3 regions of the Lentzea rhizosphaerae genome follow, and region 1 is predicted to be linked to each of the others. Evidence: riboswitches for the same ligand, from Rfam matches in the RefSeq annotation. Region 1 holds a riboswitch; each other region holds the start of a gene.
The links. Region 1 has a riboswitch for glycine ahead of gcvH (glycine cleavage system protein GcvH). Riboswitches for the same ligand answer to the same signal wherever they lie in the genome.

Region 1 (5,058 bases):
AGCAGCGTGATGCGGTCACCATCGCGCACCGGCACCGGTGCGTCGACCACGAGCTGTGACCCCGGCCGGTCCAGCGAGGTGATGTAGAACGCCTCGTTCGGCTTCACGGTGAACCGCAGCGAACCCAGCTGGGCCATCCGCGACCAGTACGTCGTGCCGTAGATCGACTCGCCGTTCGTCCGCAGCCACGCCCCGGTCTCGCGCAGGCGCTGCTGCATGATCTCCGGGATCGAGCCGTCCGCCCGCGGGCCGATGTCCAGCAGGAAGTTGCCGTTCTTGGACGTCGTGTCGACCAGCGTGTCGATCACCTCGTCCGCGGTCATGTACATCGAGTCCGGCGTCGCCCGGTTCCACCCGTACGAGCGCGGGTCGAGACCGCGGGAGGCCTCCCACTTCTTCACCACGGTGTTCGGGTACGTCGCGTACTCCGGCGTCGTGTAGTCGTGGGTCGGGATGCCGCACCGGTCGTCGACCGTCACGTCCTTGGGCACGGCCCGGTTCTTGGCCTTGTTGAAGTAGTCCGCCAGCACCCGCCGCGAGTCGTTCGCGCCGCCGATGTCACACCAGATGACGTCCGGGTCGTACCCGTCGACCAGCTCGGTCATCTGCGGCGCCTGGTAGTCCTTCACGAAATCCCTCCCGGCCTGGTAGCCGGTGTAGGGCTCAGGCGCGCCGGAGTAGGGATTGCGCGGCCCGTGGCCACTCCACGGGTTGTCCGGGTTGAACCACTCAGGCATCGAGAAGTAGAGGCCGTTCTTCAGTCCAGGCGTGTACTTCCGCGACGCGTCGAACAGCTCCTTCACCAGGTCGCGGCGTGGCCCGAGATCGACGGAGTCGCGGCCGGACACCTTCGAGTCCCACAGCGCGAAGCCCTCGTGGTGCTTCGAGGTCAGCACGTAGTACTTCGCGCCCGCCTCCTCGAACAACCTCACCCACTCGCGCGGATCGAACTTCGACGCGGTGAACTGCGGGATGAACTGGTCGTAGGCGAAGTCCTTCCCGTACGTCGCCGCGTGGTAGGCGTTCACGGCGTTGGACGGGTTCTGCATCCACTGCCAGTACCACTCCGCGTACTGCTCGCCCGGCGGCGACCACGCGGGCACCGAGTACAGCCCCCAGTGGATGAAGATCCCGAACTTCGCGTCGTCGAACCAGTACGGCGACTCGTGGGTGCCGAGCGACGCGTCGGTCGCCTGGTAGTCCGCCACTCCCAGCGTGAACCTGGCCTTCTGCGAGGCCGACACACGTCCGGACGACGCGATGACCTTCCCGTCGAACGTGCCGGTCCGGTAGGCGTGGATTCCGATCCGCACCCGCGCCTCCTCACCGGGCGCGAGCCGACGAACCAGCGCCGGTTGGAGCGTCACGACACCGAGGCCCTCCGCCCGCACCGAGACGTTCGAGACCCACCGGTCGCCGAGGTTCACGACGGTGGCCTCGATCGTCTGACCACCCACCCGCGGCAGCTTGGTCGTGCTGCGCGCGCCGCGGACCGCGAGCACCTCGCCCTTGCCTGCGGGCTGCAACGACAGCGCGAAGACGTGCAGCGAGGACTTGCCCTCGACCGCCGGGTTCGTCACCGGCAGCGTGACGGCGACCGCGTCCTTCTGAGGATCCGCCCACACCTGGGCGGTCCCGATCGACACCGGGTGCTGGTCGGTCCCGCCGGGCGAGTACCGGAACGGCGCGGAGATCGGACCACTGCCGGAGTACCAGTCAGGTCCGCTGAGAGCACCGGTCGTGGACGATCCGTCCGCGTAGTGCACCGTGGCGGTCCCGCCGGCCGCCCCGTACGAGGACGCCACGAGGAAGTGCGCGGTGAGATAACGGCCCTTCGGAAGCTCGATCCGCTGGCCCGTCGCGACCACGTTGTTGTTCTTGGTCTGTGAATTTCCCGGGAACAGGTACGGCACACCATCGGCCGTGACCTGGCCGGACGGCAGACCCTCCGCGGGGAACGCGTAGCCGGAGCCGTCGAAGTTCCCGGTCCGGTCCGACGCGGTGTCGATGCCGTCGTTGTCGAAGAGGTGGCCGATGGGGACGGTGAGGGGAGCTGGGGCGTCTGCGGCCGACGCAGCCGGGACGGGAGTCAGCACCAGTGAGGCGAGCAGGGTGAGGACGAACGGTTTCCTCATGAGACCTCCGATGTCTGCCTCACCTCACCCTGGCAGCGCTCGTCCCGATGTCAACCATCTCGCGTTGACACTTGGCGGTGGCCGCACATAGCGTTCGCGCCGAGAACTGAAGACCGGCCGCGGTGCCCGTGAGGCACCAGAACCCGAGTGGGAGAGACCTCGACGAACTGGTCGGGGCGCCGAAGGGGCAAGCTCCCGCACACTCTCAGGCAGCAAGACCGCTCGGGGTAGGCAACTCTGCACGGCGGAGGGGGCGTTAGTTGTCCTGACCCGTCACAGCCAGAGGAGTCGCCGTGGAGTTCCCCGAGAACCTGCTCTACACCCACGAACACGAGTGGGTCGACTGGACGCCGGGTACCCAGGACCCGTTGACCTGCGGGATCACCGAGTACGCCGCAGACGCCCTCGGTGACATCGTCTTCGTTCAGCTCCCCGAGGTCGGCGCGAAGGTCGTCTCCAACGAGGTGTGCGGCGAGCTCGAGTCCACCAAGTCGGTCAGCGACCTGTTCTCGCCCGTCACCGGTGAGGTGATCGAGGTCAACAGCGCTGTCGTGGACGACCCGGCGGTCATCAACAACGAGCCGTACGGTGCCGGCTGGCTGTTCAAGGTGCGCGTCGAGTCGGCGGAGAACCTGCTCACGGCGGCGAAGTACGCCGAGCTCACCAAAGACTGACAGCGGACCCCACCACGAAGGACTGATCAGTGGCGATCAGCGTTTTCGACCTCTTCTCCGTCGGCATCGGACCGTCCAGCTCCCACACCGTCGGCCCTATGCGCGCGGCCGCGATGTTCGTCGAGAAGCTCGGCTCGCGGGTGTCCGAAGTGGACCGCGTGCACGTCGAGCTCTTCGGCTCCCTCGGTGCGACCGGGCACGGGCACGGCAGCCCCAAGGCCGTGTTCCTCGGTCTCGAAGGCAACCTCCCGGAAGAAGTCGACCCCACGGTCGCGGCCACCCGCGTCGAGGAGATCGTCGCGGGCGGACGGCTCCGGCTCGGCGGCGCGCACGAGATCGGCTTCGTGCACGACCGCGATCTCGTCATGCACCGCCGCAAGTCGCTTCCGTTGCACCCCAACGGGATGAGTTTCGAGGCGTACAAGGGCGACGAGTCGGTCGAGCACGCCGTCTACTACTCGATCGGCGGCGGCTTCGTCGTCGACGAGAACGCTTCGGGCACGGACCGGATCAAGCCGGACACGACACCGTTGCCGCACCCGTTCCTGACCGGCGACGAACTGCTCGCGCGCTGCCGCGAAACCGGCCTGTCGATCAGCGAGATCATGATGGCCAACGAGCTGTCGTGGCGGAGCGAGGACGAGGTCCGGCAAGGACTTCTGCACATCTGGCACGTCATGCAGGAGTGCGTGGAACGCGGCTGCACCGAACAGGGCGTCCTGCCCGGCGGTCTCAAGGTCCGCCGCCGCGCCGCCGAGATGCGCAAGCGGCTGGAGGGCGAGCACTTCGTCACCGACCCGCTGCGCGTCATGGACTGGGTGACGCTCTTCGCGTTGGCGGTCAACGAGGAGAACGCGGCGGGCGGCCGAGTCGTCACCGCACCGACGAACGGCGCGGCCGGCATCGTGCCCGCGGTTCTGCACTACTACACGAAGTTCGTGCCGGGAGCCAACGACGACGGTGTCGTCCGGTTCCTGCTCACCGCGGGCGCGATCGGCGTGCTGTTCAAGGAGAACGCGTCGATCTCCGGCGCCGAGGTCGGCTGTCAGGGCGAGGTCGGCTCTGCGTGCTCGATGGCCGCCGGTGGCCTGGCCGAGGTCCTCGGCGGCACGCCGGAACAGGTCGAGAACGCGGCCGAGATCGCCATGGAGCACAACCTCGGCCTGACCTGCGACCCGATCGGCGGCCTGGTGCAGATCCCGTGCATCGAACGCAACGCCGTCGCGTCCATCAAGGCCATCACGGCGGTGCGCATGGCGTTGCGCGGCGACGGCTCGCACTTCGTCTCGCTGGACAAGGTCATCAAGACCATGCGCGACACCGGCAAGGACATGTCGGTGAAGTACAAGGAGACCGCACGCGGCGGCCTCGCCGTGAACGTCATCGAGTGCTGAACTCGGCCACCTGGTCGATCTGCTCCAGCGCCCTCTGCGCGACCTCGCTGTCCATTGCGGACAGACGGTCGCGCAGGGCGGCGGTGAGCAGCCACTCCTCGATCTGCTCGCCCGCCGAGGGGTTCTTCCAGAACAGCCAGGCGCCGTAGGTGCTGCTGTCGCTGACCAGGAAGTCCCGCGACCAGTAGGCGGCGAGATGCGCGAAGGCCCCGTCGGGAAGGCTTTCGACCAGACGCAGCCACGGGGTCATGTCCTGGTCCAGCTGGGCTGCAGCCTGGATCAGGTCGTTCAACGCCGGCCAGCGCTGCTCGTCCCCGGCCGCGCGCACGACGACGTCGGTGATCATGGACCGCAGCGCGATGCGCTCGTGTTCAGGCCAACTGGTGAAGCGCGCCTGCTCCAGTCCCGTGGTGTACATGGAGTCCGGCTCGTTCTCCAGGACCCCGACCACCCGGTGCGCGAGCCGCCGCCACGCGAGCTCGTACTCGTCGCGGTCGAAGTGATCCGTGGACTCCCGGGCGAACTGCTTCACGATGTCGTACGGGACCAGCGCGGGATCGCCGTCGAGGACGTCCAGCTCGGCCTGGGTCCAGCAGTACAGGCAGCCCTTCACCGGGCGTCGTACGCCTGCTGCGCCGCGAGCACCTCGGGCATCCGCGTCTCCAGGAGGTGGATCAGCGACAGCAGCCGTTCCGCCGTCTCGCGCCCGAGCGGCGTGAGGCTGTAGTCGACGCGCGGAGGGTTCGTCTGCTGCGCCTCGCGGTGGACGAGCCCGTCGCGCTCCAGCGCGTGCAACGTCTGGGACAGCATCTTCTCGCTGACCCCGTCGACGCGGCGGCGCAGCTCGTTGAACCG
Region 2 (5,058 bases), on a different contig from region 1:
AGGCGTTGCGCCCGAACGGGTTGCTGCAGCTCGGCTTCCACGTCGGCGACCGGACGAACCTGAAGACGCAGGGCTACGGCGGGCACCCGATGCGCGTCCACGTCCACCTGCGACGGCCGGAGCGCGTGGCGCAGTGGCTGCGGGAAGCCGGCTTCACGGTGGAGGCGCAGTGGTTGCTCGGCGAGGACGGGGCCGTCCTCTTCGCACGGCGCGGGTGAGACCATCTGGCGGTGAACGACCAGATCTGTCAGCGGTGCGGTGAAACCGTCGAGCTGGACGCCGAGGACTGCGGCGACCCCGCCTGCCCCGCCGGAGCTTGAAAGCGATGAACGGCGCTTTTGTTCACCTGAGGTGGACAAAAGCGCCGTTCATCAGTTGATCAGCTGTTGTAGGCGGAGAGCGGTGGGCAGGAGCAGACCAGGTTGCGGTCGCCCTTCGCGCCGTCGATGCGGCGGACCGGCGGCCAGATCTTCGGAGCAGAAGTACCGGCCGGGAACACGGCCTCCTCGCGGGTGTACGGGTGGTCCCAGGAGCCCGTGGTCACGCAGGCCGCGGTGTGCGGGGCGTTGCGCAGCGGGTTGTCCTCGACGGGCCACTCGCCCGCGCCCACGCGGTCGATCTCGCGCTTGATGGCGATCATGGCGTCGATGAACCTGTCGATCTCGGCCAGGTCCTCGGACTCGGTCGGCTCGACCATCAGGGTGCCGGCGACCGGGAACGACATCGTCGGGGCGTGCAGGCCGTAGTCGGCGAGACGCTTGGCGACGTCGTCCACCGTCACGCCGGTGGCCTTGGTGATCGGGCGCAGGTCGAGGATGCACTCGTGGGCGACGAAGCCGCCCTCGCCGGTGTAGAGGACCGGGTAGTGCTCGTCCAGCCTGCGTGCGACGTAGTTGGCGGCCGCCACGGCGGTCAGGGTGGCGCGGCGCAGGCCGTCGCCGCCCATCATGCGCACGTAGGCCCACGAGATCGGCAGGATCGACGCGGAACCCCAGGGAGCCGCGGAGATCGGGCCCACGCCCGTGGCAGGCCCGGCGGTCGGCTGGAGCGGGTGGTTCGGCAGGAACGGCGCGAGGTGCGAACGCACGCCGATCGGGCCGACGCCGGGGCCGCCACCGCCGTGCGGGATGCAGAACGTCTTGTGCAGGTTCAGGTGCGAGACGTCCGAGCCGAACTTGCCGTAGCGCGCCAGGCCGATCAGGGCGTTGAGGTTCGCGCCGTCGACGTACACCTGGCCGCCCGCGTCGTGGACCAGGCCGCAGACCTCGCGGACGGTGTCCTCGTACACGCCGTGGGTCGACGGGTAGGTGATCATGATCGCGGCCAGGTCGTCCGCGTGCTCGGCGACCGTGGAACGCAGGTGGCCCATGTCGATGTTGCCCTTGTCATCGCACTTCACGACGACGACGCGCATGCCGGCCATCACAGCGGACGCGGCGTTCGTGCCGTGGGCGGACGACGGGATCAGGCAGACGTCACGCGCTTCCTCGTTGCGCGAACGGTGGTACGCGCGGATCGCCAGCAGACCGGCGAACTCGCCCTGCGAACCGGCGTTGGGCTGCAGCGACACGGCGTCGTAGCCAGTGACCTCCGCCAGCCAGGCCTCCAGGTCGGAGACGATCTTCAGCAGACCGGCGGCGTCCTCGGCGGGCGCGAACGGGTGCAGCGTCGAGAACTCCGGCCAGGTGATGGACTCCATCTCCGCGGTCGCGTTCAGCTTCATCGTGCAGGAGCCGAGCGGGATCATGCTGCGGTCGAGCGCGACGTCCTTGTCGGACAACGCGCGCAGGTAGCGCAGCAGCGCGGTCTCGGAGCGGTGCGCGTGGAAGACCGGGTGCGTCAGGTAGTCCGACGTGCGGCGCAGGTCGGCCGGGATGCCGTCTGCGGTGTCGGCGTCGATCGCGTCCACATCGGCCCCGGTGACCCCGAACGCCTCCCACACCGCGACGAGGTGCGCCCGCGTGGTCTTCTCGTCGCACGCGATCGCCACGACGTCCTCGTCGACCTTGCGGAGGTTGATGCCGGCCGCGCGGGCCTTCTCGACGACCGCCGCAGCCTCACCGGGAACGCGGACCTGGACGGTGTCGAAGAACTCGCCGTGCACGACGTCGAGACCGGCCTCGCACAGGCCCGTGGCGAGCACGGTGGCCAGGCGGTGCACGCGGGTCGCGATGGCGCGCAGGCCCTCGGGACCGTGGTAGACGGCGTACATGGACGCGATCACGGCCAGCAGCACCTGCGCGGTGCAGATGTTCGACGTGGCCTTCTCACGGCGGATGTGCTGCTCGCGCGTCTGCAACGCGAGGCGGTAGGCCAGGGACCCGTCCGCGTCGACGGAGACGCCCACGAGACGGCCGGGCAGCTGACGCTCCAGGCCGGACCGGACGGCCATGTACCCGGCGTGCGGGCCACCGAAGCCGATCGGCACGCCGAAGCGCTGGGTGGTGCCGATGACGACGTCCGCGCCGATCTCGCCCGGCGCGCGCAGCAGCGTCAACGCGAGCAGGTCGGCGGCGACGACGGCCTGTGCACCGGCGGCGTGGATCTCCTCGATCAACGCGGCCTGGTCGCGCACCACACCGGACGCGCCGGGGTACGACAGCAGCACGCCGAAGAAGTCGCCGCCCAGGCCGAGGCCCTCGATGCCCTGCGACAGATCGGCGACGACGATCTCGATGCCCAACGGCTCCGCGCGCGTCTCGATGACGGCGAGCGTCTGGGGCAGCGTGTCGGCGTCGATGACGAACTTGTTCGACTTGGACTTGCCGGCGCGGCGCACCAGCGTCATCGCCTCGGCGGCGGCGGTCGACTCGTCCAGCATGGACGCGTTCGCGACGGGCAGGCCGGTCAGGTCGCCGACCATGGTCTGGAAGTTCAGCAGCGCCTCGAGACGGCCCTGCGAGATCTCCGGCTGGTACGGCGTGTACGCCGTGTACCAGGCGGGGCTTTCGAGGACGTTGCGCAGGATCACGCCCGGCGTGACGGTGTCGTAGTAGCCGAGACCGATCATCTGCGTCATCGGGCGGTTCTGCGCGGCCAGCTCACGCAGCTCGGCCAGCGCCTCGGTCTCGGTCGCCGGGACGGGCAGGTCCAGCACGAGGTCGCGCTCGTGGATGGACGACGGCACCGCGCGCTGCGCCAGCTCCTCCAGCGATCCGACGCCGATGACGTCGAGGATGCGCGCGAGTTCGGCGGGGCGCGGACCGACGTGGCGGTCGGCGAACGGGGTGCCGTGCTCGAGAGCGGCGAGCGGAATGCGGTCCTGCGTCATCAAACGCCTCCGGGGGCTGCGGGCACACGTGTCCTGGTGCCCTCCCCGCTCTGTCCGTACCCCGAAGGGCGCCTGAGAGGTTCACCCGCAGCTGCACGGGCTTTCACCGTCGGCGGGATCCCACTGCAGCGGGATCCACTTTCCAGAGGCGTCTCGCTCACGCGGTCCTGGATGCCTGAGAGGTTCCCGGGGAGGGACTTGCTCCTTCGGCGCCGGGCTCGTGGAATCCCGGTCTCTCCCGCCTGAGTTCAGCGACTACCCGCAAAGGATACCCGCAGGCAGCCCCGCTAGTCCCCAGGGACGCGACCTACGTCTCAACGGCGAGATCCCGCAACACCCGGCCGACGGGGTCCAACAGGTCGTCGCGCACCGCGACCAGCAGGTGCGCGGTGCCCACCACTTCCCCGCGCCGGGCCGCGACGAGCTTGGCACCCTCGATGAACCGCTCGATCCCGGCGCCGGTCGCCGCCGGCAACGTGGCCGGGTCCACACCGGCCGCCCGCAGCGCCGCCGCCCCGCCGGAGGAGAGCTCCGGCCGCAAGCGCCACCCGGCAGCAGTCAGCTGGTGGTCGACCGCGAGCACCGCCGCCACCAGGTCCGCCGCCGTTTCCTGACGCCCAGCGGCCACCGCGAGCCTGTTCGCCTCCATTCGCACGACGTTCAGCACCGGTCCGCCCGTGCTCTGGCGACGCAGGACGAACCGCGCCAGCCACCGCATGGTGCCGCTACCGGACTCGCCCTCCAACGCCCCCGCCTGGCGCAGCAGCCACACCGCCGAAGCGTCTTCCGGTTCTGCGGCCTTCCGCACGGCTTCGATCGTGGCCTCGACGTCCACCCGCAGAACGCCGAACAGCTCGGCGGCGCGTCCGGACGGCAGCGACAGCAACGCCACCGAGAGATGGGTCGTGGTCAGCACGCCGTCGCCGGCCTCTGCGATCGCCGACCGCAAACACCCGTCCAAGGCGCAACTCACCGGCAGCACGGGCTCGACGTGAGTGTGGTGGTGGGCAATGCGCATCAGCGCGGTGACCTCCGGACCGGACACGGCCGCGCCGCCGTCGTCACCGGTCCAGCCTCCGGCCACCGCCTGTGCCCGCACCGACTTGACGCCCAGCCTGCGGCCGCGGCCGATCGAGTCCGCCAGGGCGATCAGCAGGTGCTCGGTACCGACGAAGCCGGACTCCAGCCGCGACGCCTGCCGCGCCGCGTCGGCCAGGACCTTCAAAACCTGCCAGGAGGGTGTGCTCGTCATGTGCTCGACGCTAGGGAACAGCGCGGTCCGCACGCTTCGGCCGACCGGCCACGCGGGGCGGCCAGCCGGCCATGATCCTTCAGCCGGTGGCGCGCTCGCGGCGGCGGCGGGTCAGCTCGTCCTCGGTCATCGGGGCGATCTCGACGCCGTCCGCACGTTCGGCCGGGAACTCGTGGATGGTGCCGCTGATCTCGCGCATCGCACCGCTCACGGCGATGCCGAACACGCCCTGACCGCCCTGCAGCAGGTCGACGACCTCTTCCGGCGAGGTGCACTCGTAGACGGTCGTGCCGTCCGAGAAGAGGGTGATCTTCGCCAGGTCCTGCACGCCGCGCCGGCGCAGGTGGTCGACCGCGACGCGGATGTTCTGCAACGAGACGCCGGTGTCCAGCAGTCGCTTCACGACCTTGAGCACCAGGATGTCCTTGAAGGAGTACAACCGCTGGCTGCCGGAGCCGTGCGCCATCCGTATCGTCGGAGCGACGAGTCCGGTCCGGGCCCAGTAGTCGAGCTGCCGGTACGTGATGCCCGCGAT
Region 3 (5,058 bases), on a different contig from region 1:
CGACGCCTCCGGTTTCGACCGGGGTGCACACCGGGGAAGTGCTTGCCGACATGGGTGTGGCGGATGCCCAAATTATGGAACTGCGGCGGTCAGGAGTAATTGGCTGAATGCTCGGGTGCGCATTAATTGCGACACGACGACGTGACAGAGCGTGATGCCGGCGGTTCGGCATACGGGTGAGACCCGGTACAACAGTGTCTGGTCCAAGCTGTGGGATGCGAGGGTGTCCGTGTTCACCTCGTGCCCAGGACATCGGCGCTGGACAGAGAGCTCTTTAGCCGCCATTCGGGTGACATTCCCCGTCATGTAGGCGTGTGCCGCTGGTGGATCCCGGGAACAGTTGGGCGTGGTCGTTGTTCATCGCATGGGTGAATGAGGGACCATGACGGGTGACACGGGCGGTCCGCCGCTCACCCTGTGAACGACATGGACGGAGAGGTACCTGTGAACCTCAAGAAGGTGCTAGTGCTGGCGGGCGTCGCGCTGGTGCTGTTCCTCCTGATCACCCAGCCCGAGCAGTCCGCTGCCGCGGTTCAGCAGGTCCTCGGGTGGCTGCGACAGGGCGCGGAGTCGATCATCACCTTCGTCAGGAGCCTCTTCGGGACGGCAACCCCCGTCGCCTAGTGACTCTCGGTGATCCTCGGCCGTTCGGACTGAGCCGGATGGGTGGAATGAGGCCAATCACGCACTGGTAACGGGTGTTCTGGGGATTCAGGGTCTGGCGATTGTCAGACCTACCGAATACCTTCCGCTGCAATGGCCGATCCCCGACCGACGAGGAGGCATGGATGGTCGAGGACTCCGGGGTCCACGAGCTGTTGAAGCAGTGGGCGGCTGAACGGTCTGATGACGCAGAGATGCAGGAGGTGAACCGGATCAAGAACGCGTGGCTCGCGGAGGCTCCCCCCTCGGCGCCAGGCATCCCAGTGCAGCGGGGTGCCGCACGGAGCGGGTCGCGTGGCTTGGTCAAGGTCGACTCGGCGGATCCGGCCTACGTGGCCGCGATGCGCAAGCGGGCGCCGGAGGCACCCGAGGCACTGCTCGCCGCCGCGGCGAGCTACTGGCAGCTGGTTGGTGACGTCAGCGAGGCCGAGCAGTGGTGGGACGCGGGCATCAGCCCGTTGGACCAGCGTGCGCTCGACTACCGCGCTGCCGGCCTCAGCCCTGCCGACCTCGGGAGGCGCCTGGGACCGATGACGGTTCTCCAGCACCTTCGCCGTGGTTCTGCCGCGGCCTGGTGCGTCGCACGTCTGCAGAGGCAGCGCCGGGACGGCGTGGCGTAGGGCGCAACGAACGGGAGGGGTGTGCTCGCGGGAGCGCTCGCCGAAGTTCGTTCCGCGTGTTTTGTGGGGGCCGAGCCCCCACACCCCAGCCGGGGCAAGCCCCCGGACCCCCAACCGGGTCGGCCTCCTTATGCGGAGGCCCTACCCAAGTGATGTACGGGGCAGGCTCTCGGAGGCGGGAGCCCTACCCAAGTAGGCTGGAGGTCGTGCGCGGCCTCCTCACCCCTCAGCGAATCTTGATCGGGCTCGGCTGCCTGGTCGCTCTGATCGCCTGTTGCGGGCTCGCGTGGTGGCAGTGGCAGCGCTTCGAGTCCGCCAGCGGCACGTTCCAGAACCTGGGTTACGTGCTCCAGTGGCCGCTCTTCGGCCTCTTCCCCCTCTTCATGGTGTGGCGCTTCCGCCGCCTGTCGCGCCAGCGCAGTGACGAGGCTCTCTCCGCGCCGGAGCCGGTTGTCGCCGCTCCTGAGCCGGTGACTACCGTTGACGCCGTCAAACCCGCGCCTGTCGAGCAGTTCGACGACGAAGAAGACGCGGAGCTCGCGGCCTACAACCGCATGCTCGCGGACCTCAACGCGCGGGACGGTCGTTGAGCGAAGGCGGGCAGATGAAGGGTGCGTTGACCCGGTTCAGGGTCATGGCTTACGTGGTCGGTGTCTTCCTGCTGCTCCTGGTCGTGGCGATGGTGCTCAAGTACGCCGCGGACATGGGCGGGTTCATGAAGGTCGTCGGCCCCGTCCACGGCTTCCTCTACGCCATCTACCTGGTGATTTCCGTCGACCTGGCGCTCAAGCTGCGCTGGTCGATCAAGGGCACCGCGCTCGTGCTCCTCGCCGGCACCGTGCCGTTCCTGTCGTTCTGGGCGGAGCGCAAGGTGGTCGAGAAGACTGCGCAGGGCGTGCCGCTGTGACGTTTGGCCTGCTAGCGTCTGGGGCTACCAACTGAACACGGCCGTCGATGTCGCGCGGGAGAGCTCACTTGAGTGTGGGCGCCGAAGGAGCAACTCCTCCCCGGAATCTCTCAGGCACAGATACCGCACGACGAAGGCAACTCTGGAAAGCAGGCCCATCGGCCTCGCCCACGGTGCAAGTCGCGTTCCGCGCGGCGAAGCTCTCAGGCTCATGACAGAGGGGGAGGCTGCTCTGGAAGAGGAGTCTCCGATGGACCGTGTCATTCTTCTGTTGCCTCAGCCGGCCTGGTCCGGCTCTTCGGCGCACCCTGGAGGAGCGTTCTGATGTCCCGCCTCACGCCTCTGAACGCCGAGCACGAGCAGCTCGGCGCGATGTTCACCGACTTCGCGGGCTGGCGGATGCCGCTGCGCTACTCCAGCGAGCTCGCCGAGCACCACGCGGTGCGCACCACCGCGGGCCTGTTCGACCTCACGCACATGGGTGAGATCGTGCTGACCGGACCGCAGGCCGGCGAGGCCCTCGACTACGCGCTGGTCGGCCACATCTCCGCGCTGGCCGTCGGCAAGGCCCGCTACACGATGATCACCCAGGCCGACGGCGGCGTGATCGACGACCTGATCGTGTACCGGCTGGGCGACGAGGAGTACATGGTCGTCGCGAACGCCTCCAACGCGGCCGTGGTCGCCGAGGCACTGGTGGAGCGCGCCGCCGGTTTCGACACCGTCGTGACGGACTCCTCGACGGAGTACGCGTTGATCGCGATCCAGGGCCCGAAGTCGGTCGAGATCCTGTCGGGCCTGACCGACACCGACCTCTCGACGGTCAAGTACTACGCCTCGTACCCGTCGTCCGTCGCGGGCGTGGACGCGCTCCTGGCCCGCACCGGCTACACGGGTGAGGAGGGCTTCGAGCTGTTCCTCGCGCCCGCCGACGCCCCGGCCGTCTGGAACGCGCTGCTCGAGGCCGGTGCCGCGCACGACCTCAAGCCGTGCGGCCTCGGCTGCCGCGACACGTTGCGTCTCGAAGCCGGAATGCCGTTGTACGGCAACGAGTTGACGACGTCCCTCACGCCGTACCACGCGAACCTCGGCCGCGTCGTGAAGCTCGACAAGCCGGGCGACTTCGTGGGCCGCGACGCGCTGACGAAGGTGTCGGAGTCCGGTGTGGACTCGGTCCTCGTTGGACTGAAGACCCCCGAGCGCCGCGCCCCGCGCCACGGTTACGCGGTGCTGAACGGCGACGAGGTCGTCGGCGAGGTCACCTCGGGCGCCCTCTCCCCGACGCTCGGCTACTCGGTGGCCATGGCCTACGTCACGAAGGCGAGTGCCGAGCCGGGCACCCAACTGCTGGTGGACGTCCGCGGCAAGAAGCAGCCGGTCGAGGTCGTCGCACTTCCGTTCTACAAGCGCGCCAAGTAATAGGGAGATCCTCAGATGTCCGAGCAGTTCAACGCCTCCCTCGCGGAGTACGACCCCGAGGTCGCCGAGGCCGTTGCCGCCGAGCTGGCGCGCCAGCAGGGCACCCTCGAGATGATCGCCTCGGAGAACTTCACGCCCGTGTCGGTGTTGCAGGCACAGGGTTCCGTGCTCACCAACAAGTACGCCGAGGGCTACCCCGGCCGCCGCTACTACGGCGGCTGCGAGCACGTCGACGTGGTCGAGCGCTTGGCCATCGAGCGCATCAAGTCGCTCTTCGGCGCCGGCTTCGCGAACGTCCAGCCGCACTCGGGCGCGCAGGCCAACGCGGCCGCGATGTTCGCCCTGCTCCAGCCCGGCGACACGATCCTGGGCCTGGACCTCGCGCACGGCGGCCACCTGACCCACGGCATGCGCATCAACTTCTCCGGCAAGCTCTACAACGTCGTGCCGTACCACGTCTCCGACGAGGACGGCCGCGTCGACATGGCCGAGGTCGAGCGCCTCGCTGCCGAGCACCGCCCGAAGCTGATCGTCGCCGGCTGGTCCGCCTACCCGCGCCAGCTGGACTTCGCCGAGTTCCGCCGCATCGCCGACTCGGTCGAGGCCTACCTGATGGTGGACATGGCCCACTTCGCCGGCCTGGTGGCCGCAGGGCTCCACCCGTCGCCCGTGCCGCACGCGCACGTCACCACGACCACCACGCACAAGACCCTCGGCGGTCCCCGCGGCGGCGTGATCCTGTCGAACGACGCGGACATCGCCAAGAAGATCAACTCGGCGGTGTTCCCGGGCCAGCAGGGTGGGCCTCTGGAGCACGTGATCGCGGCCAAGGCGGTGGCGTTCAAGCACGCCGCCTCGCCGGAGTTCGCGGACCGTCAGCGGCGGACGCTGGAGGGGGCGCGGATTCTCGCGGACCGTCTGTCGCAGGCGGACGTCGCGGCTGCTGGGGTGAAGGTGCTGACCGGGGGCACCGATGTGCACCTGGTTCTGGTCGACCTGGTCTCGTCCGAGTTGGACGGGAAGCAGGCTGAGGACGTGCTGCACCAGATCGGGATCACGGTCAACCGCAACGCTGTTCCCAATGACCCTCGGCCGCCGATGGTGACGTCTGGGCTTCGGATTGGTACGCCGGCGTTGGCCACGCGCGGGTTTGGCGAGGTGGACTTCGCTGAGGTTGCTGATGTGATTGCTGAGGCGTTGAAGCCTGGGGCTGCTTTGGAGGAGCTGCGGGGGCGGGTTGAGGTTTTGGCGGCCAAGCATCCGTTGTACTCGACGCTCTGAGTCCTTGGCGTTCTGAGCGTTCGGGTTGTTGAGTTTCTGATCTTGTCGGACCCCCTGAGCAGCGTTTGGGCTCAGGGGGTCCTCCTTTTGGGGGGACGCCTGCGTTAGCTTGCGCTGGCCGCGTTTTCGGGGTGCGCCTGGTTGCGTGGGCCGTCTCCCTGTTGCGTT

Region 2: another riboswitch for glycine. It lies ahead of gcvP (aminomethyl-transferring glycine dehydrogenase); the one in region 1 lies ahead of gcvH (glycine cleavage system protein GcvH).
Region 3: another riboswitch for glycine. It lies ahead of gcvT (glycine cleavage system aminomethyltransferase GcvT); the one in region 1 lies ahead of gcvH (glycine cleavage system protein GcvH).

What each region holds. Positions count from the first base shown of each region.
Region 1 is NZ_JBHRZI010000011.1:318,274-323,331, reverse strand. It holds gene ACFOWZ_RS08845 (alpha-L-fucosidase) at 1-2,135, opposite strand, end outside; glycine riboswitch at 2,274-2,366, shown strand; gene gcvH (glycine cleavage system protein GcvH) at 2,429-2,809, shown strand; gene ACFOWZ_RS08835 (L-serine ammonia-lyase) at 2,839-4,203, shown strand; gene ACFOWZ_RS08830 (hypothetical protein) at 4,190-4,816, opposite strand; gene ACFOWZ_RS08825 (winged helix-turn-helix transcriptional regulator) at 4,813-5,058, opposite strand, start outside.
Region 2 is NZ_JBHRZI010000027.1:279,110-284,167, forward strand. It holds gene ACFOWZ_RS31215 (class I SAM-dependent methyltransferase) at 1-218, shown strand, start outside; gene gcvP (aminomethyl-transferring glycine dehydrogenase) at 380-3,271, opposite strand; glycine riboswitch at 3,424-3,522, opposite strand; gene ACFOWZ_RS31225 (Clp protease N-terminal domain-containing protein) at 3,579-4,523, opposite strand; gene ACFOWZ_RS31230 (MerR family transcriptional regulator) at 4,603-5,058, opposite strand, start outside.
Region 3 is NZ_JBHRZI010000015.1:84,973-90,030, reverse strand. It holds gene ACFOWZ_RS17345 (CaiB/BaiF CoA transferase family protein) at 1-107, shown strand, start outside; gene ACFOWZ_RS17340 (hypothetical protein) at 445-624, shown strand; gene ACFOWZ_RS17335 (hypothetical protein) at 789-1,283, shown strand; gene ACFOWZ_RS17330 (hypothetical protein) at 1,490-1,873, shown strand; gene ACFOWZ_RS17325 (DUF3817 domain-containing protein) at 1,888-2,190, shown strand; glycine riboswitch at 2,236-2,326, shown strand; glycine riboswitch at 2,328-2,415, shown strand; gene gcvT (glycine cleavage system aminomethyltransferase GcvT) at 2,515-3,609, shown strand; gene glyA (serine hydroxymethyltransferase) at 3,625-4,890, shown strand.